DNA from 3 places in the Streptomyces sp. NPDC005811 genome. Region 2 is predicted to be linked to each of the others. Evidence: riboswitches for the same ligand, from Rfam matches in the RefSeq annotation. Region 2 holds a riboswitch; each other region holds the start of a gene.
The links. A riboswitch is a leader RNA that binds a small molecule or an ion and turns the genes downstream of it on or off. The one in region 2 is predicted to bind cobalamin.
Positions count from the first base shown of each region.

Region 1: another riboswitch for cobalamin. It lies ahead of ABZ490_RS15835 (ABC transporter substrate-binding protein); the one in region 2 lies ahead of ABZ490_RS33105 (prenyltransferase/squalene oxidase repeat-containing protein).
Region 3: another riboswitch for cobalamin. It lies ahead of ABZ490_RS43415 (ribonucleoside-diphosphate reductase subunit alpha); the one in region 2 lies ahead of ABZ490_RS33105 (prenyltransferase/squalene oxidase repeat-containing protein).

Region 1 covers NZ_JBEXXK010000013.1:24,506-32,152, reverse strand. The annotation lists gene ABZ490_RS15855 (CbtA family protein) at 1-655, shown strand, start outside; gene ABZ490_RS15850 (histidine phosphatase family protein) at 717-1,313, opposite strand; gene ABZ490_RS15845 (ABC transporter ATP-binding protein) at 1,310-2,125, opposite strand; gene ABZ490_RS15840 (iron chelate uptake ABC transporter family permease subunit) at 2,122-3,132, opposite strand; gene ABZ490_RS15835 (ABC transporter substrate-binding protein) at 3,183-4,235, opposite strand; cobalamin riboswitch at 4,304-4,504, opposite strand; gene ABZ490_RS15830 (molybdopterin-dependent oxidoreductase) at 4,663-5,124, shown strand; gene katG (catalase/peroxidase HPI) at 5,186-7,372, opposite strand; gene ABZ490_RS15820 (Fur family transcriptional regulator) at 7,399-7,647, opposite strand, start outside.
Region 2 covers NZ_JBEXXK010000036.1:110,350-117,996, reverse strand. The annotation lists gene ABZ490_RS33115 (CbiQ family ECF transporter T component) at 1-733, opposite strand, end outside; gene ABZ490_RS33110 (SCO2322 family protein) at 723-1,373, opposite strand; gene ABZ490_RS33105 (prenyltransferase/squalene oxidase repeat-containing protein) at 1,370-2,629, opposite strand; cobalamin riboswitch at 2,748-2,880, opposite strand; gene ABZ490_RS33100 (phosphotransferase) at 2,949-3,644, shown strand; gene ABZ490_RS33095 (nuclear transport factor 2 family protein) at 3,641-4,087, opposite strand; gene ABZ490_RS33090 (MBL fold metallo-hydrolase) at 4,213-5,238, opposite strand; gene ABZ490_RS33085 (aldehyde dehydrogenase) at 5,344-6,801, shown strand; gene ABZ490_RS33080 (ferredoxin) at 6,809-7,042, shown strand; gene ABZ490_RS33075 (tetratricopeptide repeat protein) at 7,318-7,647, opposite strand, start outside.
Region 3 covers NZ_JBEXXK010000062.1:18,599-26,245, reverse strand. The annotation lists gene ABZ490_RS43415 (ribonucleoside-diphosphate reductase subunit alpha) at 1-2,078, opposite strand, end outside; cobalamin riboswitch at 2,203-2,335, opposite strand; gene ABZ490_RS43410 (GNAT family N-acetyltransferase) at 2,381-2,887, opposite strand; gene ABZ490_RS43405 (ATP-binding protein) at 3,042-6,659, shown strand; gene mctP (monocarboxylate uptake permease MctP) at 6,656-7,647, opposite strand, start outside.

The DNA of each region.
Region 1 (7,647 bases), on a different contig from region 2:
CGTCGACAGCGCCATCGGCTTCGAGGAAGCCCACGCCCCCGCCCACGAGCACGAGGTCGAACTCGTCTCCCGCTCCCTGCAGTCCACCGCCGGTCTCGCCACCGGCGTCCTCGTCTACGGGGTCGCCTTCGGCGGCATCGCCGCCCTCGCCTACTGCTTCGCCCTCGGCCGGGTCGGCCGCTTCGGCCCGCGGGCCACGGCGCTGCTGCTGTCCGGGGCCGCGCTGCTGGCCGTGTACGTCGTGCCGTTCCTGAAGTACCCGGCCAACCCGCCGGCCGTCGGCGACCACGACACGATCGCCAAACGGACCACCCTGTTCTTCCTGATGATGCTGCTCGGTGTGCTCCTCGCGATCGCCGCGGTGATCGCCGGGAAGCGGCTCGCGCCGAGGCTCGGCACCTGGTACGCCACCGTCGTCGCCGTTCTCGGTTTCGTCACCCTGATCGGTCTGGCGTACGCGTTCCTGCCCGCGATCAACGAAGTACCGGCGGACTTCCCGGCCACCCTGCTGTGGCGGTTCCGGCTGTCCACCCTCGCCCTGCAGATCACGCTGTGGACGGGCTTCGGCCTCGTCTTCGGCGAACTGGCCGAACGGCTCCTGAACCCCAAGCCCGTGCAGGCGCCGGCGCGGGCGGCGGTGACCGTCCCGCAGTGACGGTCCCGCAGTGAGCCGACCGGAATGACACCAGGGCCCCCGGATCCGTCCGGGGGCCCTGTCATGCGCGGTCGTCCGTCTCCTCGCCGACCGGGTCCAGGGGCTGCCCGAGCCGCACGTTCCACCGCCCCGCGCGCCCGCTGACCGAGGTGGCTGTCAGCGGCGGCACGTCGAGCCGCCAGAAGGCCGCGAGCGGCGCACCCAGCACGTGGACCACCACGGCCCGGACGATCTCCGGCTCGACCACCGCGACCGTGTGACCGTCCGTCCCGGCCGCCGCCCGCAGCCAGCGGCCGACCCGGGCGCACAGGTCCGCCACCGACTCCCCGCCGTGCGGCGCCGCGTCGGGATCGGCGAGCCAGCGGCCCACCTCCTGCGGCTCGGCGGAGCCGACCTCGGCGAGGGTCAGACCTCGCCAGCGCCCCATGTCCAGCCCGGCCAGTTCCGGCTCCTCGGTCCCGTCGAGACCGAGGGCGGCCGCCGTCTCCCGGCAGCGCACACTCGGGGAGAGCAGGACCCGTACGGCGGCGGGCAGCGACCCGGCGGCGGCCCGCGCCCGGGCCGTCCCGCCCGCGTCGAGCGAGCCCCCGTCGTCGAAGCGGGCCCGGCGCAGGGAGTCGTTCATCGCGGGCGGGACGAAGGTGACGCGGCTGGTCACGTGACAGTTCCTTCTGGAGTGGGCAGCGTGCCCAGGAAGCGTATGTGCGGGCGGTCCCCGGGGGCGGTCCGGGTGACGGCGGCGCGGACGCCGTACACCTCGGCGATCAGCTCCTCGGTGAGGACCTCCTCCGGGGTGCCGCCCGCGACCACACGGCCGCGCCGCAGCACGAGCAGCCGGTCGCAGTACATCGCGGCCAGGTTGAGGTCGTGCAGGGCGACCACGCTGGTCAGCCGGAGTTCGGTGATCAGGTCCAGCAGGGCGAGCTGATGCTGGATGTCGAGGTGGTTGGTGGGTTCGTCCAGCAGGAGTTCCCGGGGCTGCTGGGCGAGGGCGCGGGCGATCTGGACGCGCTGGCGCTCCCCGCCGGACAGGGTCCGCCAGGGGCGGGCGGCCTTGTCGGCCAGACCGGTGCGGGCCAGCGCGGAACGGACGGCCTCCTCGTCCTCGGCGGAGGCGGGCGCCCAGGCCCTGCGGTGCGGGACCCGGCCGAGGCGTACGACGTCGAGGACGGTCAACGCGACCTGGGTGTCCGCCTGCTGCTCGACCACGGCCACCCGCCGGGCGACGGCACGGCGCCCCACCCGCTCCAACGGGCGCCCGTCGAGCGTGACGGCGCCGGAGGCCGGGGCGAGGACACCGGCGAGCAGCCGCAGCAGGGTCGACTTGCCGGAGCCGTTCGGGCCGAGCAGCCCGGTGACGGTCCCGGGGCGCGGGGCGAGGCTCACCCCGTCCAGGATGAGGGTCCCGTCGGCCGACCGGCTGACGCGGTCGGCGCGCAGGCCGTCGTCGGCGAGGTCGGGGCCGCTCATCGGGTGTCCCTGCCCCGGTAGAGGACCAGGACGAACGCCGGGACGCCGATCAGCGAGGTCATCACGCCCACCGGCACCTCCTGCGGGTCCAGCAGGGTGCGGGCCAGGGTGTCGACCCAGACCAGGAACACCGCCCCGGCCAGCGCGGTCGCCGGCAGCAGCCGGGTGTGCCCGGGACCCGTCAGCGCACGGGCGGCGTGCGGCAGCACCAGCCCGACGAAGCCGATCGCCCCCGCCGAGCCGACCAGCACCGCCGTCAGCAGCGCGGTGACGCACAGCAGCACCAGCCGGGTACGGGCCACGCGCACCCCCAGCGTGGCGGCCGCGTCCTGCCCGAACGCGAAGGCGTCCAGCGTGCGGGCGTACCCCAGACACACGGGCAGCGCCGCCGCCAGCACCGCCAGACACAGGCCGACGTCCGTCCAGTCGGCCCCGCCGAGCGAGCCGAGCAGCCAGAACAGCACCCCGCGCGTGGTCTCCGCGTCGGCCGCCGTCATCACCACGAAGGAGGTGACCGCCGAGAACAACTGCATCGCGGCGACCCCGGCCAGCACCACCCGGTCCGTGGTGCCCCCGAGGCCGTGACTGAGCATCAGCACCAGCACGAACGACACCACCGCGCCCACGAACGCCCCGCCCGACACCGACACGGCCCCGCCGCCGACCCCGAGCACCACGACCACGACCGCACCGGTCGAGGCCCCCGAGGAGACCCCCAGGACGAACGGGTCGGCAAGGGGATTGCGCAACAGCGACTGCAGGACCGCGCCGCACACGGCCAGCCCGGCCCCGCACACCGCCGCGAGCAGGGTGCGCGGCAGCCGCAGATTCCATACGATCCCGTCCCGGATCGGCGACAACCGCCCCTGTCCCCAGCCGAGATGGGCCGCCACCGTCGCCCATACGTCACCGACGGCGATGTCCGCCGGGCCGATGGTGATCGCCACCGCGACGGAGCCGCCGAGCAGCGCGAGCCCGGCCGCCCACAACAGCGCGCGCCGCAGCACCACCGGGACCGCGGCCGAGGCCTGCGGGACCGCCGCCGTCGGGACGTCGCTCACCCCGCGAGGCCGTACGCGCGCAGCGCCGCCGCCACCTTCTCCACGCCCTCCACGGTCCGGATCGTCGGGTTCATGGCCTGCCCGGACAGCAGCACGTACCGTTTCTTCCGCACGGCGGTCATGGTCCTGGTGACGGGATCGGACTCCAGGAACGCGATCTTCTTCGCCGCGGTCTCGGCGGTCTGCTGCCGGCGGGTCAGATCGCCGACGACGAGGACGTCGGGGTCGCGGTCGGCGACGGTCTCCCAGCCGGCCTGGGGCCACTCCTCGTGGGTGTCGGCGAAGGCGTTCTCCGCCCCGACCTCCCGGGTGATCACGCCGGGCGCGCCGCAGCAGCCCGCCAGGTAGGGGGACCGGGAGTTGGCGAACCAGTACAGGACGGTGACGCCCCGGGCGTCCAGGCCCGAGGTGGCCTTGCCGAGCCGCCCCTTCAGCTCGGCGACGAGCGCACGGCCGCGCTCCTCGACGCCGAAGATCCGCGCCAGGTCGGTGACCTCGCCGTAGATCGCGTCCATGGTGAGCGGCTCGGTGCGCGAGCCGTCGCCGTCGCCGCTGTTGTCCTTGCCGACGCAGTCGGCGGGGGAGAGGTACGTGGGCACGCCGAGCTTGTCGAACCGCTCGCGGGTGGCGACCCCGCCGGTGCCGAGGGTGGAGGCGAAGGAGGCGGCGACGAAGTCGGGTTCGGCGTCCAGCACCTTCTCGAAGGAGGGGGCGTCGTCGGCCAGCCGCCGTACCTTCGCGGCGGACTTCTCCAGCCCCTCGGCCACCGGGTCGGTCCAGGTGGCGGTGCCCGCCATCCGGTCGGCGAGGCCGAGGGAGAGCATGATCTCGGTGGTGCCCTGGTTGAGGGAGACGGCCCGCCGCGGAGGACTGTCCACGCGCACCTTCTCCCCGCAGTTGTCGAGGGTGACGGGATACCCGGCCGCGGTGTCCTCGGCGGCGGAACCGCCGGAACCGCCGGAACCGGCCGAACCGGCGCATCCGGTCAGCAGCAGGGCGCCGGCCAGGAGCAGGGGGAGGGTGGGACGGACGGGGCGTGCGAGCGGCACGGAACATCCTTCGGCGTCGAGGGCTCATGCGCGAAGCCCGGTCGTGCGGTTGCTCCCCCGGCGTCCTTGCGCCGCCGGAGGCCGCCAGCAGGTCTTCGGACTCGGGGTCACCCGGACGGGGCGCCTTCCCGGACCGTTCGCCGTCCAGTGGCCGTTGCCCCGCCCGTCGCCCTCACCGCTGCGCGTCAGCTCCGGATTCGCACCGGATTCCCTGACCCGTCGTGCGTACGCGTACGCACAGGGGTACGACTGGCTTCGGCAAGCTACCACAGGGCCGACGGACGGTCCCACGTCGCTGATCAGCCGCATGTGCAAGCTATGAGGGCTTCTTCACATGGCACAAGCTGGCTGTGGCGCGACATATGAATGGAATATGCGTTTGTGCGCATCCCCGGCGCGGGTACGGTCACCCGGGAGGTGGTGGCCCATGAGCCGAGGCGCGGGGCACGGCGCGGAACTCCTGCTCGCCGGTGATCTGGCCCGGCCGGCCCGGCTCACCGTGGCCGATCTGCTGACCTGGCCCCAGCGGCGGGCGGCGGTCAGCTTCGAGTGCGCCACGAGCGGTGTCCAGCACCACCGGTTCACCGGACCGCTCCTGCACGACGTGCTGTCGGCGGCCCGGCCCGGCTTCGATCCCGCCCGGCGCAAGGACCGGCTGCGGTTCCTGATCGCCGTGCACGGGGCGGACGGCCATCACGCCGTGCTGTCGTGGGCCGAGATCGACCCCGACTTCGGCAACGCCGCCGTGCTGCTGGCCACCACCATCGACGACACCCCGCTCGACGGGGCCGGACCCCAGCTGGTCCTGCCCCAGGACCGCTGCGGCGCCCGGCACATCAGCGGGATCGACACGATCCGCGTGGACGGCGGCTACACCCCCTGGAACTGAACGCGAAGGGCGCCCGGGACAAGGCCCGGGCGCCCTCGCTCACTTCAGGGTCGGTTCAGGATCAGACCAGGTCGAACCGGTCCAGGTCCGAGACCTTGGCCCAGGCCGCGACGAAGTCCTTCACGAACTTCTCCTTCGCGTCGTCGCTCGCGTAGACCTCGGCGAGGGCGCGCAGCTCGGAGTTGGAGCCGAAGACCAGGTCGGCACGGGTGCCGGTCCACTTCAGGTTGCCCGCGTCGTCACGGCCCTCGAAGGTGTGCTGGTCCTCCGAGGTGGACTTCCAGGTCGTGCCCAGCTCGAGCAGGTTGACGAAGAAGTCGTTGGTCAGGACGCCCGGGGTGTCGGTGAACACACCGTGCTTGGAGCCGCCGCTGTTGGCGCCGAGGACGCGCAGACCGCCGACGAGGACGGTCGTCTCGGGGGCGCTCAGGGTGAGCAGGTTCGCCTTGTCGAGCAGCAGGTACTCGGCCGGCAGGCGGGTGCCCTTGCCGGTGTAGTTGCGGAAGCCGTCCCAGGTCGGCTCCAGCGCGGCGAACGACTCGGCGTCCGTGTGCTCGTCGGTCGCGTCGACACGGCCCGGCGTGAAGGGGACCTCCACGTCGACGCCGGCGTCCTTGGCGGCCTTCTCGACCGCGGCGGCACCGCCGAGGACGATCAGGTCGGCCACGGAGACCTTCTTGGCGCCGGTGTTGAACTCGGCCTGGACGCCCTCGATGACGCTGAGGACGTGACGCAGCTCGTCGGGGTTGTTGGCCTCCCAGGAGCGCTGCGGCTCCAGGCGGATCCGGGCGCCGTTGGCGCCGCCGCGCTTGTCGCTGCCGCGGAAGGTGGAGGCCGACGCCCAGGCGGTGGAGACCAGCTGGGAGACGGTCAGACCGGAGGCGAGCAGCTTGGCCTTGAGGGCCGTGACGTCGGCCGCGTCGATGGCCTCGCCCTCGGCCTCGGGCAGCGGGTCCTGCCAGATCAGGGTCTCCGCGGGGACCTCGGCGCCGAGGTACAGCGACTTCGGGCCCATGTCACGGTGGGTCAGCTTGAACCAGGCGCGGGCGAACGCGTCGGCGAACTCGGCCGGGTTCTCGTAGAAGCGGCGCGAGATCTGCTCGTAGACCGGGTCGAAGCGCAGCGACAGGTCGGTGGTGAGCATGGTCGGCAGCTGCTTCTTCGACGCGTCGTGCGCGTCGGGGATGATCGCCTCGGCGTCCTTGGCGACCCACTGCTTGGCGCCGGCCGGGGACTCGGTCAGCTCCCACTCGTACTCGAACAGGTTCTTGAAGAACCCGTTGCCCCACTGGGTCGGCGTGGCGGTCCAGGTGACCTCCAGGCCGGAGGTGATGGCGTCGCCGCCCTTGCCGGAGCCGTAGGTGCTGGCCCAGCCGAGGCCCTGCGCCTCGATCGGGGCGGCCTCGGGCTCGGCGCCCACGTTCTCCGCCGGGCCGGCGCCGTGGGTCTTGCCGAAGGTGTGGCCACCGGCGATGAGGGCGACGGTCTCCTCGTCGTTCATCGCCATGCGGCGGAACGTCTCACGGATGTCGCGGGCCGCGGCGATCGGGTCCGGGTTGCCGTTGGGGCCCTCGGGGTTGACGTAGATGAGACCCATCTGGACCGCGCCGAGCGGGTTCTCCAGGTCGCGGTCGCCGCTGTAGCGCTGGTCGTCCAGCCAGACCTTCTCGGGACCCCAGTAGACGTCCTCCTCGGCCTCCCAGACGTCGGCGCGGCCGCCGCCGAAGCCGAAGGTCTCGAAGCCCATCTGCTCCAGGGCCACGTTGCCGGTCAGGATCATCAGGTCGGCCCAGGACAGCGCCTGGCCGTACTTCTTCTTCACGGGCCACAGCAGACGGCGGGCCTTGTCCAGGTTGCCGTTGTCCGGCCAGCTGTTCAGCGGCGCGAAGCGCTGCTGGCCGGCGCCCGCGCCGCCGCGGCCGTCGGAGATGCGGTAGGTGCCCGCGCTGTGCCAGGCCATACGGACCATCAGCGGGCCGTAGTTGCCGAAGTCGGCCGGCCACCAGTCCTGGGAGTCCGTCAGTACCGCGGCGATGTCCTGTTTGACGGCCGCCAGGTCGAGGTTCTTGAACGCCTCCGCGTAGTCGAAGTCCTCACCGAGCGGGTTCGCCACCGCCGGGTTCTTGGCGAGGATCTTCAGGTTGAGCCGCTCCGGCCACCACTGGCGGTTGCCGCCGCCCTGGGTGGGGTGTGCCGCACGGTCGTGGGCGACGGGGCACTTCGCCTCGGACGAGGGGTTCTCGGACATAGGGGGGATTCCTTCCGAAGGGGAAATCACGGTGCTGCTGCGGTACCGGCGGTGGAGCAGGCGGGGCACAGGCCCCAGTAGATGACCTCGGCCTCGTCGATGGCGAAGCCGTGGTCGTCGGACGCGGTGAGGCAGGGGGTGTGGCCGACCGCGCAGTCGACGTCGGCGACGACGCCGCACGAGCGGCACACGAGGTGGTGGTGGTTGTCCCCGACGCGCCCCTCGAACCGCGCGGGGCTGCCCGGCGGTTCGATACGGCGGACGAGTCCGGCCGC
Region 2 (7,647 bases):
CGGCGGTACGGCCGTAGCCGCGGGCGTCCATCGCGGCGGCGAGGGCGACCGAGCGTTCGAGGGCGCCTTCGAGGACCGGCAGGCCCACCTGGAGCAGGCCCCGTACGCCCCGGTCCGGGCGGCCGCGCAGCCGGCGGGCGGCGCGCAGCCGGTGGACGTCGGCGATGAGGTGCGGGGCGAAGGTGAGCGCCACGACCACGGCGACCCCGGTCTCGTACAGGGCGCCGGGGAGGGATTTGAGCAGCCGGGACGGGCTGGCGAGGGCGTTCGCGGCGCCGACGCAGACGAGGAGGGTGGCGAGGCGGAGGGCGTCGTAGAAGGAGAAGAGGAGGGCCTCGGCGGTGACCCGGCCGCCCAGGCGGATGCCCTGCGCCCAGGCGGGGAGGGGGACCTCGGGGAGGGTGAGGAGGGTGTGGGTGCCGGGGACGGGGGAGCCGAGGGCGACGGTGAAGAGGAGCCGGACGGCTATGACGGCCAGGGCGAGCTTGAGGAAGGCGGGGTAGGAGCGGGCCCAGGGGGCCGGGGTGCGGGGGCGGCAGGTGACCACGACGTAGGCCGAGGTGGCGAGGAGAAGGGAGAGGAGGAGGGGGTTGGTGGTGCGGGTGGCGGCCGTGCCGAGGGAGAGGGACCAGAGCCACCAGGCGGCGGGGTGGATCGGGTGCGGTGGCGCGGCGGGTGGTGGCGCGGGGCGCGGTGACGCGAGGCGCGGTGCGTCGAGCGGGCTACGACCCATGTCTCCGCCGCCGGGCCTGCCAGAGTGCCGCTCCCGCCAGGGCCGCCACCGCCGCCGCGCCCGCGTACACGCCCACCGAGGGGCCGGTGTCCTTGACGGTGGGCTTCTTCGCTGTCGACACCTGTTCTCCGCACCCCGTCCTCGGATAGCCCGCGATCGCGCAGAGGAGGGCGTTCGTGTCGTAGCGGAGGGGTTGGGCGACCGTGGCGAGGGCCTCGGCGGTGGTCGCGGTCGGGGGGACCTGGGCGCAGGCCCATCGGAGGGCGGGCGGGGTCTCGCCCGAGGGGGCGTCGGACCGGGTGCCGAAGTCGATGACCAGGGCGACGCGCTTCGTGCCGGACCGGGCGGGCGTACGGGCGCAGATCGCGCCGAACGAGGCCGCGCCGCGGGGGCGGGACGCGTCGGCGGAGTCCGCGCTCACCGCGAAGCGGAATCCCTGGACGGTGCCGTCGGCCGGGCGCGCCGTCCCCGGGCCCTCGGTCGCGTACGTCCACCGGTCGCCGGTGCGCTCCCAGAACGACCAGTAGCGGTAGCCGGTGGCGTGGGCCGGGGCGGGGGCCGCGGCCAGCAGGAGCAGCGCCAGGGCCGGCAGGAGCAGGGTGCGGGCGGGCCGGAGCAGGGTGCGGGCGGGCCGGATCACGGCTGCCGCCGCTTGCGGCCGCGGCCGATCAGGACGAAGCCGGCCACCGCGCCGACGAGGAGACCGGCGCCGACGGTCCAGACGGTGCTCAGGCTCCCCTCGTCCTTGTCCTTGTCCTCGGCGGCGGCGCTCGGGCCGGCCGTCTCGACGTCGTCCACGCTCTCGGGGGCAGGGCCCGTCGCGTTGAGGAGGGCGACCAGGTCCCGGCCGCCGAAGTCGTGGACGTCGCCGTCCCGTGCGGCGTGCGCCGCGAAGATCAGCTGGGCGTACGCGGCCGGGCCGGCCTGCGCGGCCCAGTCGGCGGAGTGCGCCTCCAGCCAGCGCAGGGGCGCGGTGGCCTGGTCGTTGAGGCCGACGGCGGACAGGGCGACGACCGCGTCGGCGGTGTTGCCGTAGTCGGGCTGCTCCCCGGCGCCGGGCAGCGCGGAGGTGAGGTGGCCGTCCTCGGCGAGGGCCCGGGCGAGCCAGACGGCGCCGTTCTCCCCGGCCTGCTCGGGCTCGTCGGCGGGGACCTTCGCGCAGGCCGGCGCGGAGTCGGCGTCGTCCTGGCGGGTCACGGCCGGTGTCTCGCCGTTCATCCCGAGCACGGCCGCCGCCGTCGCGTCCGCGTTGGCGGTGAGCGCGCCCTTCCTGTCGGGCTGGTAGGCGAAGGCGCCCGCGTCCTCGCCGGTGCAGGGCAGGGCGAGCTTCGTGAGGGCGTCGAAGGGGGACCTGCCGTCCTTGCGGACGTTCGGCACCGTCTCGCCGGCCTGGGCGAGCGCGCCGATGACGACCGAGGTGGAGTTGGCGTCGGTGGCCCCGCCGGGGGAGTAGCCCCAGCCGCCGTCCGCGTTCTGGACGGACTTCAGCCAGGCCACGCTCTTCCTGACCCGCGCCTCGTGGCCGCCGATCTCGGCCAGCGCCTGGACGGCCGCCCCCGTGCTGTTGGTGTCCACCATGGTCTTCGCGTCGCAGGCCTTCGCCGGGTCGGCGCGGAACGCGGCGAAGGAGCCGTCCGCGCACTGCTGCCCCGCCAGCCAGTCCACCGACGCGCGCGCGGGCCACACGCCCACCGTGCGCTGGGCGAGCAGCGCGAGCGACTGGCGCCACACTCCGTCGTACGTCGGGTCGCCGGTGCCGTACAGCCCGGCGGGCAGGGCGGCCGACGGGGACGTCGACAGGGTGGCGGCCGTGGCGGGCGCGGAGCCGCCGAGCACGGTGAGCAGGGTCGTGGCGGCGGTCAGAGCGACCGCGCCGGCGCTGCGGCGGAACTTCATGATCGGCGGGTGCCTCTCCCGGTCGGGAGGTCCGGGAGCCGGGCAGCACGGGACACCCCGGCGGCTCGACTCCGTAGACCTCGACGGTGCCGTACGGCGGCGGGACGCCGCGCACGAGAGCCGGTCAACTTCCGTACGGGGCAGTCCGGCTCGCCACCCGGGGGTGGCTCACGGTTGCGGGTCAGCGCCGGGTTTGCACCGGCTTCCCCCCGTACGGGTGTGATGACGACCCGCACACTGTACCGGCTGGTAGCCAGGGCGCTGAGGGGTGGCTGTGAGACATGCGCCGCAGCCCGCCCCGCCCCGCTAGGTTCTGGCCATGACCACTACGGGGAGGGCACCGGTCCCGGGCAGACTGCTCGGCTCCGGCCGGACGGCGGACGTGTACGAGATCGACGGGGCGTGGGTGCTGCGCCGCGACCGGGAGGGCTGGAGCGACGCGGCCGCCGAGGCGGCGGTCATGGAGCACGAACGGCGGCACGGCTATCCCGCGCCCGCCGTACGCACCGCTCCCTCGCGCACCGACCTGGTGATGGAGCGGCTGGAGGGGCCGACGATGCTCCAGGCGTTCGCGGCGGGCACGCTGGGCCCCGCGGCGGCGGGCGCCCTCCTCGCCCGGCTGCTGCGCGAACTGCACGCCGTGCCCGGCCGCTCCCCGTCCCGGCCCGGTCTGCGCGTCCTGCACCTGGACCTCCACCCCGAGAACGTGATCCTCACCGCCGACGGCCCCCGGGTCATCGACTGGGGCACCGCGGAGGACGGCGACCCCGGTCTGGACTGGGGCATGTCCGCGGTGATCCTCGCCCAGGCGGCCGTCTCCGCCGAGCCGTACGCCGAGGCGGCCCGCGCGACCCTGACGGGGCTGCTGGCCGGCCCTTCCGGGCTCGACGAGGAGGGCCTGCGGGAGGCGCTGCGGCGGCGGGCGGCGAATCCGACGATGAGCGAGGACGAGGTCGGACTCCTGGGCGCGGCAGGGGAGTTGATCCGCTCGCAGGCCGCCCGGGATCTGCGCTAGAGGCGGGGTGTCGGGCGGTCGCAGGGCAGGCGCAGGGTGCGGGCCGCGAGGAGCCAGGAGCCGTCGGTGGTGCGGCACAGGGTGTCCTCGTAATGCCCGATCCCCACGGGCGCCGGGGTCGGGGCCGGGGGTGTCGGCGGGGCGGTGTGCGTGCGGTACGTCGTGAAGTACGAGGTGGCGGTCGCCGTGTCCGGGGAGGTCACGTCGACCCGGACGTCCGCCATCAGCCGGCGGGCGTGCCGGTCGGCGGGACGGGAGCCGAAGTGGGCGCGCAGGGCGGCGCGGCCCTTGACCAGCCGGTCGCCCTCCGGCCAGACCCAGACGCCGTCCTCGGTGAACAGCTCGGCCACGGAGCCGGGTTCGCCGACGTCGAGGCGGACGACGAGGTCGAGGAGCAGCCGCAGGCAGGCACGTTCCGCGTGAAGCTGGGCGATCGGGTCCATGGGTGACGGCACCTAGGGGTCCGGGACAGAGGTGGGAGCACCGTAGGCCCACGGTGTGAACGGAGCGGTTCCCTCCCGTGAACGGCACCGCTCCCACGCACCCCCGGCTTCCCCTGGGGCAGGCCCTAGGTGGCCGCGTACGTCACCGGGTCGCTCCCCGGCACCGCCTCCGCCCGCCCCAGCTTCACCAGGCGCCGCAGATGGGACTCCGCCTCCGAGACGGCGATGGTGCGGGAGCCGTAGGGGATCTGCTCCCAGGGGCGGTTCCACTCCATGCGCTCGGCGAGCTGCCAGGGGGTGAGGGGAGTGGCGAGGAGGGTGAGGAGACCGGTGAGACGGGCCTCGTGATGGGTGAGCAACTCCCTCACCCGGGACGGGGCGTCGGTGAAGGGGTACTGGTGGGCCGGGAGGACCTCGGCGGGGGCGAGCCGGCCGACGCGTTCGAGGGAGTCGAGGTAGTCGCCGAGGGGGTCGGTGACCGTGGTGTCGTCGGGGTCCTCGTAGAGCCCGATGTGGGGGCTGATCTCGGGGAGCAGATGGTCCCCGGAGAACAGCCGGCCGTGGCCCGGGAGGCCGGCCGGGTGCTCCTCCTCCAGGTGGAGGCAGACATGGCCGGGGGTGTGGCCCGGCGTCCAGATCGCCCGCAGCCGGCGGCCGGGCAGGTCGAGGAACTCACCGGGCACGATCTCCCGGTCGGGCAGCGCGGGCGAGAGCCCGGGGAGCGTACGCCGCCGGGCCGTCCGCATCGGCGCGATGTGCTCCTCGGGGGCACCGGCCGCGGCCAGCTTGTCCGCCATGTACGTGTACCAGCGCTCGGCGCGGGTCTCACGCGCCCGGCGCACGATCGAGGCGTCCGCCGCGTGCATCGCCACCCACGCCCCGGACTCCTCCCTCACCTGGCCCGAAAGCCCGTGGTGGTCGGGATGGTGGTGCGTGATGACGACCCCGTGCACCTCCGACACGGCCGTACCGCAGCCCGCGAGCCCGTCGACGAGCGCGTCCATCGACGCCGGGTCGTCCCACCCCGTGTCGACCAGCACCGGCCCCCGGTCGGTGTCCACGACGTACACCAGCGTGAACCCCAGGGGATTGTCCGGAATCGGCACCCGCAGGGACCGCACACCCCCGCCGTGATCGAACGTCGCCGCCATCTGCCCTCCGTCCCCCGGCCGATCCATGGCCATTGCCCACTATAACTAGAACTGGTATCAGTTTCTGAAACACCGTCAGAAATGATGCGGACGAAGGCAGTGGCCATGGCTGAGCTCGTGGAACACGGAAAGCTGTTCATCGGCGGAGAGTTGACGGACCCCCTGGGCGATGCCGTCATCGAGGTGATCTCGCCGCACACCGAGGAGGTCATCGGGCGGGTGCCGCATGCCTCGGCGGCCGATGTGGACCGGGCCGTCGCCGTCGCCCGGCGGGCCTTCGACGAGGGGCCCTGGTCCCGGCTCTCCCTTGACGAGCGGATCGCGGTCGTCAGCCGGATCAAGGACGGCATCGCGATGCGCCACGAGGAGATCGCCCGCGTGATCTCCTCCGAGAACGGCTCCCCGTACTCCTGGAGCGTCCTCGCCCAGGCGCTCGGCGCGATGATGGTCTGGGACGCGGCGATCGCCGTCGCCCGGAACTTCACCTACGAGGAGCGCCGCGACGGCGTGCTCGGGAAGATCCTCGTACGGCGCGAGCCGGTGGGCGTGGTCGCGGCCGTCGTCCCCTGGAACGTCCCCCAGTTCGTCGCCGCCGCCAAGCTCGCGCCCGCGCTGCTCACCGGCTGCTCGGTGATCCTCAAGCCGTCGCCGGAGTCGCCGCTGGACGCCTATCTGCTCGCGGACATCGCGCGGGAGGCCGGGCTGCCGGAGGGTGTGCTGTCGATCCTGCCGGCGGACCGCGAGGTCAGCGAGTACCTGGTCGGGCACCCCGGCGTCGACAAGGTCTCCTTCACCGGCTCGGTCGCGGCCGGCAAGCGGGTCATGGAGGTGGCCTCCCGCAACCTCACCCGCGTCACGCTGGAACTCGGCGGCAAGTCGGCCGCGATCGTGCTGCCGGACGCCGACCTGGAGTCCGCGGTCGCCGGGATCGTCCCGGCCGCCTGGATGAACAACGGGCAGGCCTGTGTGGCCCAGACCCGCATCCTGCTGCCGCGCTCGCGCTACGACGAGTTCGCCGACGCCTTCGCCGCCGCCGCGAGCGCCCTCGTCGTCGGTGACCCGCTGGACCCGGCCACCCAGGTGGGCCCCCTGGTGGCCGAGCGCCAGCAGCGCCGCAACCTCGACTACATCCGCATCGGCCAGGAGGAGGGCGCGAAGGTCCTGACGGGCGGCGGCCGTCCGGCGGGGCTGGACCGCGGCTGGTACGTCGAGCCGACCCTCTTCGGCGACGTCGACAACTCCATGCGGATCGCCCGCGAGGAGATCTTCGGCCCGGTGATCTGTCTGCTCCCCTACGGCGACGAGTCCGAGGCCCTGAAGATCGCCAACGACTCCGACTACGGGCTGAGCGGCAGCGTGTGGACGGCCGACGTGGCGCACGGCATCGGGGTCGCCCGCCAGGTCCGTACCGGGACGTACTCCGTCAACACCTTCAGCCTCGACATGCTCGGCCCGTTCGGCGGCTACAAGAACAGCGGACTGGGGCGGGAGTTCGGGCCCGAGGGCTTCGGCGAGTACCTGGAGCACAAGATGATCCATCTGCCGGCGGGCTGGGAAGGCTGACCCGGCCATGGGGGACCGCTGGCACGTGGAGGTCGACCGCTCGCTGTGCATCGGCTCGGCCCAGTGCATCCACCACGCCCCGGACGGCTTCCGCCTCGACACCGCCCGTCAGTCCCACCCGGTCGCCCCGGACGCGGACGCGAACGAGCGGGTGCTGACGGCGGCGGAGAGCTGCCCGGTGGAGGCGATCGCGATCACCCTGCTCGACAGCGGGGAGGCGGTGTTCCCACCGGAGGACTGAGAGCCGGGCCGAAAAATCTTGACCTCCGGGGGTTTCATCCCCCTCCGTCCGGCTTATCCTGTTAGTGGCCTACGAGGCGAGTGAGGGAGTCCGACCGGAGTAGCCGACCGCAGCGCGACGCGAAGGCATCCGCTGAGGCCGACGTCGACGGTAGGGCTGAGAGGCCGGAAGGCAGCAGTCGGGCCGGAAGGCGACCCCCAACACCTGATCCGGACCATGCCGGCGAAGGGAACCCGTCTCGTAGGTTTCTCCATGCCCAAGGCGCTCGTGCCCTGTCACGGGATGCTGTTCAGCAGGTCCCGCACCTCCTCGGCCCGCGGATCCTTCAGCAGCTCCATGATCTTCAGTGCCTCGGTCAGTGCTTCGCGGGCCACATCGAGGTTCGACTCGATCCGCAGTCGGCCCAGCGCCATGAGGGATTCCGCGAGACCGGGACGGTCGTCCGCCCTGCGCCGGATGGCGACGGCTTGCCCGTACCAGTCGAGGGCCGAGGTTCGGTCCTCCAGGCGAGTACCGGCCTCGCCCATCTGGTGGAGGACCGCGGCCTCCGTCAGCAGGTCCTCCGCCTCCCGGCACAGGGGGAGCGCGGCCAGGAGATGGTCAAG
Region 3 (7,647 bases), on a different contig from region 2:
GGGATCTCCCACGCCGTCCGGTACAGGGCCCGTACGTCCGCCGGGATCCACGCGAAGTCCTGCACCGAGCCGTTGGACTCGCGCAGCGCCTCCCGGGTGCGCGCGTCCCACACGCCCAGCTCCTTGAGGTCCTGCACCAGATACGAGTTGACCTGGAGGAACTCGCCGGACAGCGTCTCGCGCTTGAACAGGTTGGACACCTGCGGCTCGATGCACTCGTAGACGCCCGCGATGGAGGCGATGGTGGCGGTCGGCGCGATGGCGAGCAGCAGGCTGTTGCGCAGGCCCGTCCTCGCGATCCGCGCGCGCAGCGCCGCCCAGCGCTCCGGCCAGGTGAACTCGACGCCGTAGTGGTCGGGGTGCAGCACACCCTGCGCGGTACGGGTCTTCTCCCAGGCCGGCAGCGGGCCACCGCGCTCGGCGAGGTCGGCGGAGGCCTCGTACGCGGCGAGCATGATCCGCTCGGCGATCCGCGTCGACAGCGCGCGCGCCTCGGCGGAGTCGAAGGGCAGCCGCAGCTTGAAGAAGACGTCCTGGAGGCCCATCGCGCCCAGGCCCACCGGACGCCACTTGGCGTTGGACCGGCCCGCCTGCTCGGTCGGGTAGAAGTTGATGTCGACGACCCGGTCCAGGAAGGTGACGGCGGTGCGGACGGTGGCGTCCAGCCGCTCCCAGTCGAGATCGCCGCTCGTCGGGTCGACGAACGCGCCGAGGTTCACCGAACCCAGGTTGCAGACCGCCGTCTCGCCGTCGTTCGTGACCTCCAGGATCTCCGTGCAGAGGTTGGAGGAGTGGACGACATGGCCGGGCAGCGCCGTCTGGTTGGCGGTGCGGTTGGCCGCGTCCTTGAAGGTCATCCAGCCGTTGCCGGTCTGCGCGAGGGTCCGCATCATGCGGCCGTACAGATCACGGGCGGGGATGGTCTTCTTCGCGAGGCCCCTGTTCTCGGCCTCGCGGTACGCGGCGTCGAACTCCTCGCCCCACAGGTCGACCAGCTCGGGCACGTCGGCGGGGGAGAACAGCGACCACTGCCCGTCGGCGTTCACCCGCCGCATGAACTCGTCCGGGATCCAGTGCGCCAGGTTCAGGTTGTGCGTACGGCGGGCGTCCTCACCCGTGTTGTCGCGCAGCTCCAGGAACTCCTCGATGTCGGAGTGCCAGGTCTCCAGGTAGACCGCGGCCGCGCCCTTGCGCCGCCCGCCCTGGTTCACGGCGGCGACGGAGGCGTCCAGGGTCTTCAGGAACGGCACGATGCCGTTGGAGTGCCCGTTGGTGCCGCGGATCAGCGAACCGCGCGAGCGGATGCGGGAGTACGACAGCCCGATGCCGCCGGCGTGCTTGGAGAGCCGGGCGACCTGGTGGTAGCGGTCGTAGATCGAGTCCAGCTCGTCCAGCGGGGAGTCGAGGAGGTAGCAGGACGACATCTGGGGGTGCCGGGTGCCGGAGTTGAAGAGGGTGGGGGAGGACGGCAGGTAGTCGAGCCGGCTCATGAGCCCGTAGAGCGCGGCGACCTCGTCCACGGCGCGCGCCGTGTCGTCCTCGGCGAGACCGCTCGCGACGCGCAGCAGGAAGTGCTGGGGCGTCTCCACGACCTTCCGGGTGAGGGGGTGGCGCAGCAGATAGCGGCTGTGGAGGGTGCGGAGCCCGAAGTAGCCGAAGCGGTCGTCGGCGGACGGGTCGATCAGCGCGTCCAGCCGGGCCGCGTGCAGCCGTACGAAGTCGGCGGTGCGGTCGGCGACGAGCCCCTCGCGGTGGCCGACGGCGACGGACGAAGTGAAGGACGTGACCCCCTGGGAGGCGGCCTCCGCGGCGATGGAGACCGTCAGCAGCCGGGCGGCCAGCTTCGAGTAGGCGGGGTCCTCGGAGATCAGGCCGGCGGCCGCCTCCGTGGCCAGCTCGCGCAGCTCCGTCTCGTCCGCCCGCGCCGACCGGCCGCGCAGCGCGGCGGCGGCGACCCGCCCGGGGTCGGCGTCGGGGAGGTCGGCGGTCAGCTCGGTCAGGGTCCGCAGCAGCGCGGTACCGGGACCGTCGGTGTCCGGCTGGATGACTGAGGCCGGATCGACTGGCGCGATGGTCACGTGGGGCTCTCCCTCGCTCGGCAGGGGGCCTGGCGGAGGGCAGGGGGCAGCAACACGAGCGCGCGCGGCGTCGCGTCCACCGGCCCACTCCACGAGACCCGGACGTCAAGGCACCCGGACCGGGACGGCCGGGCGCGCTGTCGGCAGGTCCTCGGACTGACGCTCGTGCACAGACATGCACAAGTACACCGTTGCGGGACAGTTCCGGATTCGCACCGGATTCCCCTGCGGCGACAACGAGCATGAGCATACATCTTGTGCTCGCCTGTCACGCCACCCCCAGATGTTGTGTCGGGGTGGTGTCAGAGTGTCAACTCATAGGTGAGGAGAGTGACGTCGTCCAGATGCGGCACGGGATTCCAGTCCCGCCCGGGTGTACGGACGAAGCCGAGACGTTCGTAGATCCGGTGGGCGGTGTGCATGCTGCGCTGGGTCGACAGGACGACGGCCGTGCAGCCCTCGGTGGCCCGCGCCCGGTCGAGACAGGCCCGTACGAGAGCCTCCCCGGCACCCCGGCCCCGCGCGTCGTGCGCGACCGCGAGCGCACGGATCTCGGCCTCGCCGGGCCGCGCGATGTCGGCGACGGGGCCGGGGCCGGCGACGAAGGTGACACCGCCGAGGAGCCGGTCACCGTCCACGGCCACGAGCACCTCCGCGGCGGCCGCGCGCGCGGCGACGTCCTTCAGCACCGGCAGATACTCGTCCCCCTCGCCGTAGTCGAGGAGGCCGTCCTGGAGATAGGCCTGTGCGGTGATGTCGCCGAGCGGTTCGTACTCACCGGGCTCCGCCCGCCGTATCACGATGTCCATGACCCCGAGTCTGCCGGAGCCGCGCGCGCAGACCTCCCGATTTTCCCTGGAGGCGCCCGGGTTGCGGGGTGTGGCGGGAGTGATTCCATGGAAGGAGGTGCCGGTGCCCGCAGGTCCCCCGTCCCGAGGAAAGCTCTCGGAGGGAGAGCACAAGATGACCAGGGTCGTCCGTCACACCCGGGGCAAGCAGCGGCCCAGCAACGCGCCGATGGCGACGCTGCATCTCAGACGGGCCGGGCACGGCGTCAGACGCGTACTCCTCGCCCGCTGGCACCGCCTGACGATCCGTCTGGAAGCCCGCCGTGGCGTCACCCGCCCCAAGACCTGGCACCGGTGGTTCTCCTACGGCAACCTCACCAGACTCATCTGGCTGATCGCCTTCCTGGCGATCCTCGCCTGGTGCGGGGACGACGTGTACACCGCCGTCACGGGCGACACGACCGGCTTCGGCGATGCGCGCGAGGGGAACAAGGGGCTCAAGGACCTTCTGAACCTCCTCGGCCCGGTCCTGACCGCTTCGATCGCAGCCGCGCTGTTCCTGTTCTTCTGGTACAGCTGGACCAAACGCCGCTACCTCACCAAGGTTCGCAGGGATCCCCGCCGGCTGGTGCTCACCGCCGGCCAGGACGTCGCAGGGATCGTGGGCCGTGAGGCGATCGCCGAGGTCATCGCCCAACGGCTGCGGGACCGCGGCACGCGCAGACCCTATCTGCTCGTCGGCGGTGTGGGTGCGGGCAAGACCGCGGTCCTGGTGCGGCTCTGCGAACTGCTCGCCCGGGAGCACGCCGTGCCCGTGCCGATCCGGCTGCGGGACGTGGACGGCGATGCCGACCTGGACTTCCAGAGCCTGGCCCGGCAGCGCTTCGCCGAGGAGGCACCCCAGGGCGTCCTGGCCCGCGGCAAGAACGACCGGGTCTGGAAGCAACTGCTCGCCGATGACAAGCCGGTGGTGATAGCCGACGGTCTGGAGGAGGCCCTCCTCGACGAGCGCCTCCAGCAGAACCGGGACAACATCATCCGCAAGGCCATCGAGCGCGCGCACAAGGAGAGACTGCCGCTCGTCATCGCCTCGCGGCCGCACAGTCCCCTGGAGAGCACCGCCGCCGCGATCGTGGAGCTGGAACCACTGAGCGAGGAGGAGGCCCTGCGCTTCGTCCAGGCGCACGTTCCCGACTCGGACGAGCGGCGCGTGGACTGGATCGTGGAGACGGCGGAGGTGACCGAGTCGCCCGTCTACCTTCAGATCGCCCGTGAACTGCACCGGCACGGCGCCCTGGACGATCCCAAGCGGCTGAACACCCGCAGCAGGGACCGCGGCACGCTACGGCTGTGGCTGCTGCAGCGGTGGAACGACACCCTGTGCGAGCGCCTGCTGCGCGAGGAGGTGGCGCTCAATGAGCGGGAGCGCCGTGACACGGTCGAGGTGGTGTCCGCCCTGGCGTGCATCGGGCTGCTCCAGGACAAGCTGGAGGTGGGCCTCACCGAGCTGCTCGCCGACGACGCCCACCCGGGCGGCGAACGGAGCGCGACGCCTCGGACAGGCCCGCGGACGGGTGGACCGCGCCAGGACCGCAACGGCAGACAGGGCCATGCCTTCTCGGAGTGGCACCGGCAGAAGATCTGGAACTCGCTCCGCAGGAACCTCGGGGAGGAGGCGCAGCGGCTCCTGACCGAGAGCAGCACGGACCAGGCCCAGGCGGTCCTCGCCCGCTTCGCCGGCAACGCGGACAAGCTCGGGCTGGTGGAGGGGTTCGAGAAGAGGGTCCGCTTCCCGCACAGCATCATCCAGGCCTACTTCGGCTTCCGCGTGCTGCACCACCTGGGGCAGCGAGCTGCCGGAGAACTGGTCGATCAGGCGCTGCAACCGCCGGGCCCCAGCCGTGAGCTGCTCATCGCCCTGGTGCTGCTGTCCCGTCGGCGTGCGGCGGAGTCCGCGGACCGGGAGCGCCGTTCCGGTGCCGAGCGGAAGCAGGCGAACGGCGGGCCGCTGCGACCGGCCGGCATGCGAAGGAACATGCCGAGGCAGCGGCCACGCACCCTGGGTGAACGGCTCTATGAGGCCGCGAGCCACCGCACGGACGATCCGAAGGCGCTCGATCTCTTCACCGCGGTCCTGGAAACCCTGTGTGTGGAGCGGGACCGCGCACTGCTGAGCGACGTCATCAGCGACATACGCAACCGCTGGCCGCGCGCCAAGGGGGATCGGCGCACCCTGGTGGACGCGAAGGCGCGGCTGCTCCGACAGATCGGCGCGGTGCTGCGGACGCTGCCCGAGGAGACGGCCACCACCCAGATGTACTGGCAGCTCTATCAGATGGGCATCAAGGAGCCCGACTACTCGATACGCCTGGCGGCGGCCCAGGAGTGCGGCGCCGGAGGCAACGCCGCGTTCGCCCTGATCCGGGAGCGGGTCGGTCTGCACACCGATCCCGTGAAGCAGTACAACGGCCTCGTCAGGAAGCTGAAAGGCGACAGGAGGCGGAAGTACGAGGCGTGGGCGGAGAAGATGGAGGAGGAGAGCGCCGCCCGTCCGACCGCCCCGGCGGGGCCGTACGAATCCGGCGCAGCGGAGCACGACGAGCGGAAGGCGATCGACGAGGAGTATCTCGAACAGCGGGTGGACCTGTTCCGGGAGTTCGTGATGCGCGCCTGGATCCTTCCCATGCTCCTGGGCTCGGTCAGCGCGTCCCACCGCGACGAAGCCCGGGAACGCCTCGCCAAGTGGCTGGGCCACCTCGACCCCCGGCTCACCCGGGGCACCCCCGATCTGCCGCTCGTCCTGGAGGCGGCGCTGGCCCAGGGGTTCAAGTACGCGGCCAACCGGCGCAGACTCCATCCGCACGCGGACCCGGGCAACCGTGCCGACCTGATCCGGCTGGCGGAGACCGTGCTGCAGCAGTCCCGGTGCTGGTACGCGCAGGTCAGCCTGCTCCAGGCGCTGTGCCTGTGGGAACTCCCGGACACCTCGGTCCGTCAGGAGCGGGAGAAGGGCACGGTGCCGGAGCCGGGCCACGAGCACTACGGGCAGCGGGATCCGTCCCGGGCGATCGGTGAGACGGACGCCGTGCAGACCGTGCAGCGGTGGCTGTCGATGGCCGGCACCGTGAACACGCCCGATGTCCCCGGTGCCGGCGGCGACGCGCCCAGGACGCTGTTGCATCCGTTCGTCGCCGAGGCGGGCGACCTGGTGGCCCTCGCCCTGGAGACCGGCCAGCCCGAGCGCTTCCTCTGGATCGACGAGATGGGCGTCGCCGGCACCATCGGCTCGCGTACCCGCCATCGGAGCGGCTACCGCAAGCACAACCTGTGGATTCCGCCCTCGTCCGGGTGGAGCACGCTCGACGGCCGTGCCCAGCGCCTGGTCGCCGACATCCTGGTCATGCTGAACCTCATCGAACGCGACGGGCATCCCGACGAGGTCGAGGAGCGGCTGGCCCGTGCGGAGCAGCCCGGTATGCCGCTCCCGCCCTGCATCCGTACCAACCGTGAGCCGCTGCGGCCCGGTACCGCCGCCGGCAGCTCCCCTCCCGTCCCGGGCTCGAACTGTCTGCCCGACTGCAAGTTCCAGCTCTGTCCCTACCCTCCCCGGGGCGAGGTGCCCCGGGGGGAGATACGCGAGCCGTTCTGCCGGCAGCAGCAGGCCCTGCTGCCCGGCCGCATCCGCCGCTGTTTCCCACGGCTCCTGCGTCGGAAGACACCGCACTGGGTCGGCATGCGCGTCCGCGAACTGGACCGGTTCTGGGACGCGATGGCCCGGCGCACGCGGGACTAGGATCCGGGGACCGGCGGCTGGGGAGAGGTCCCCGCGGTGGCCGGTGGCAGTTCCACCTGCACGCCCGGGTCGCCCGCGTCCGCCGTGTAGTCCTCGGGCCTGGTCTCGTCGATGCCCTCGGGGGCCTTCAGGGCCTTGAGGGCGAACGTCAGGACCACGGTCACCACCACGTTCAGGACGAACGCCGTGAGGCCGATGTAGCCGATCTCGCCGATGCCGGGGATCTCCTTGGCCGAGCCGCCGAAGTGCTTCTGGGTGGGGGAGGCGACCCCGTACGCGGCGAACGTGCCGTAGGCCATGCCGACCGCCCAGCCGGCGAGCAGGGCCCAGCGGTGGAACCAGCGGGTGAACAGGCCGCCGACCAGGGCCGGGAAGGTCTGGAGGATCCAGATGCCGCCCAGCAGCTGGAAGTTGATGGCGACCGTCTTGTCCATGGTGAGGACGAAGACCAGGGCGCCGACCTTGACCAGGAGCGAGACCAGCTTGGAGACCTGGGTCTCCTGCCGGGGCGTGGCGTCCGGCTTGATGAAGTCCTTGTAGATGTTGCGGGTGAACAGGTTCGCGGCCGCGATCGACATGATGGCCGCCGGGACGAGCGCCCCGATGCCGATCGCCGCGAACGCCACGCCCGCGAACCACGACGGGAACATGTCCTCGAAGAGCTGCGGGATGGCCAGCTGGCCGTTGGTGACCTTGACGCCGGCCGCGATCGCCATGAAGCCCAGCAGGGCCAGCAGCCCGAGCATCAAGGAGTACAGCGGCAGGATCGTGGTGTTGCGGCGGATCACGTCACGGCTCCTGGAGGACAGGGTCGCGGTGATCGAGTGCGGGTACATGAAGAGCGCGAGCGCGGAGCCCAGGGCGAGTGTCGCGTACGTCCACTGGCCCGGTTCCGCCGGGGTCAGCGCGCCGCGCGGCTTGCCCGTCGCAGGGTTGGTCTGGCTGAACGCCTCGCCGGCCTTGGCGAAGATGTCGTCGAAGCCGCCCA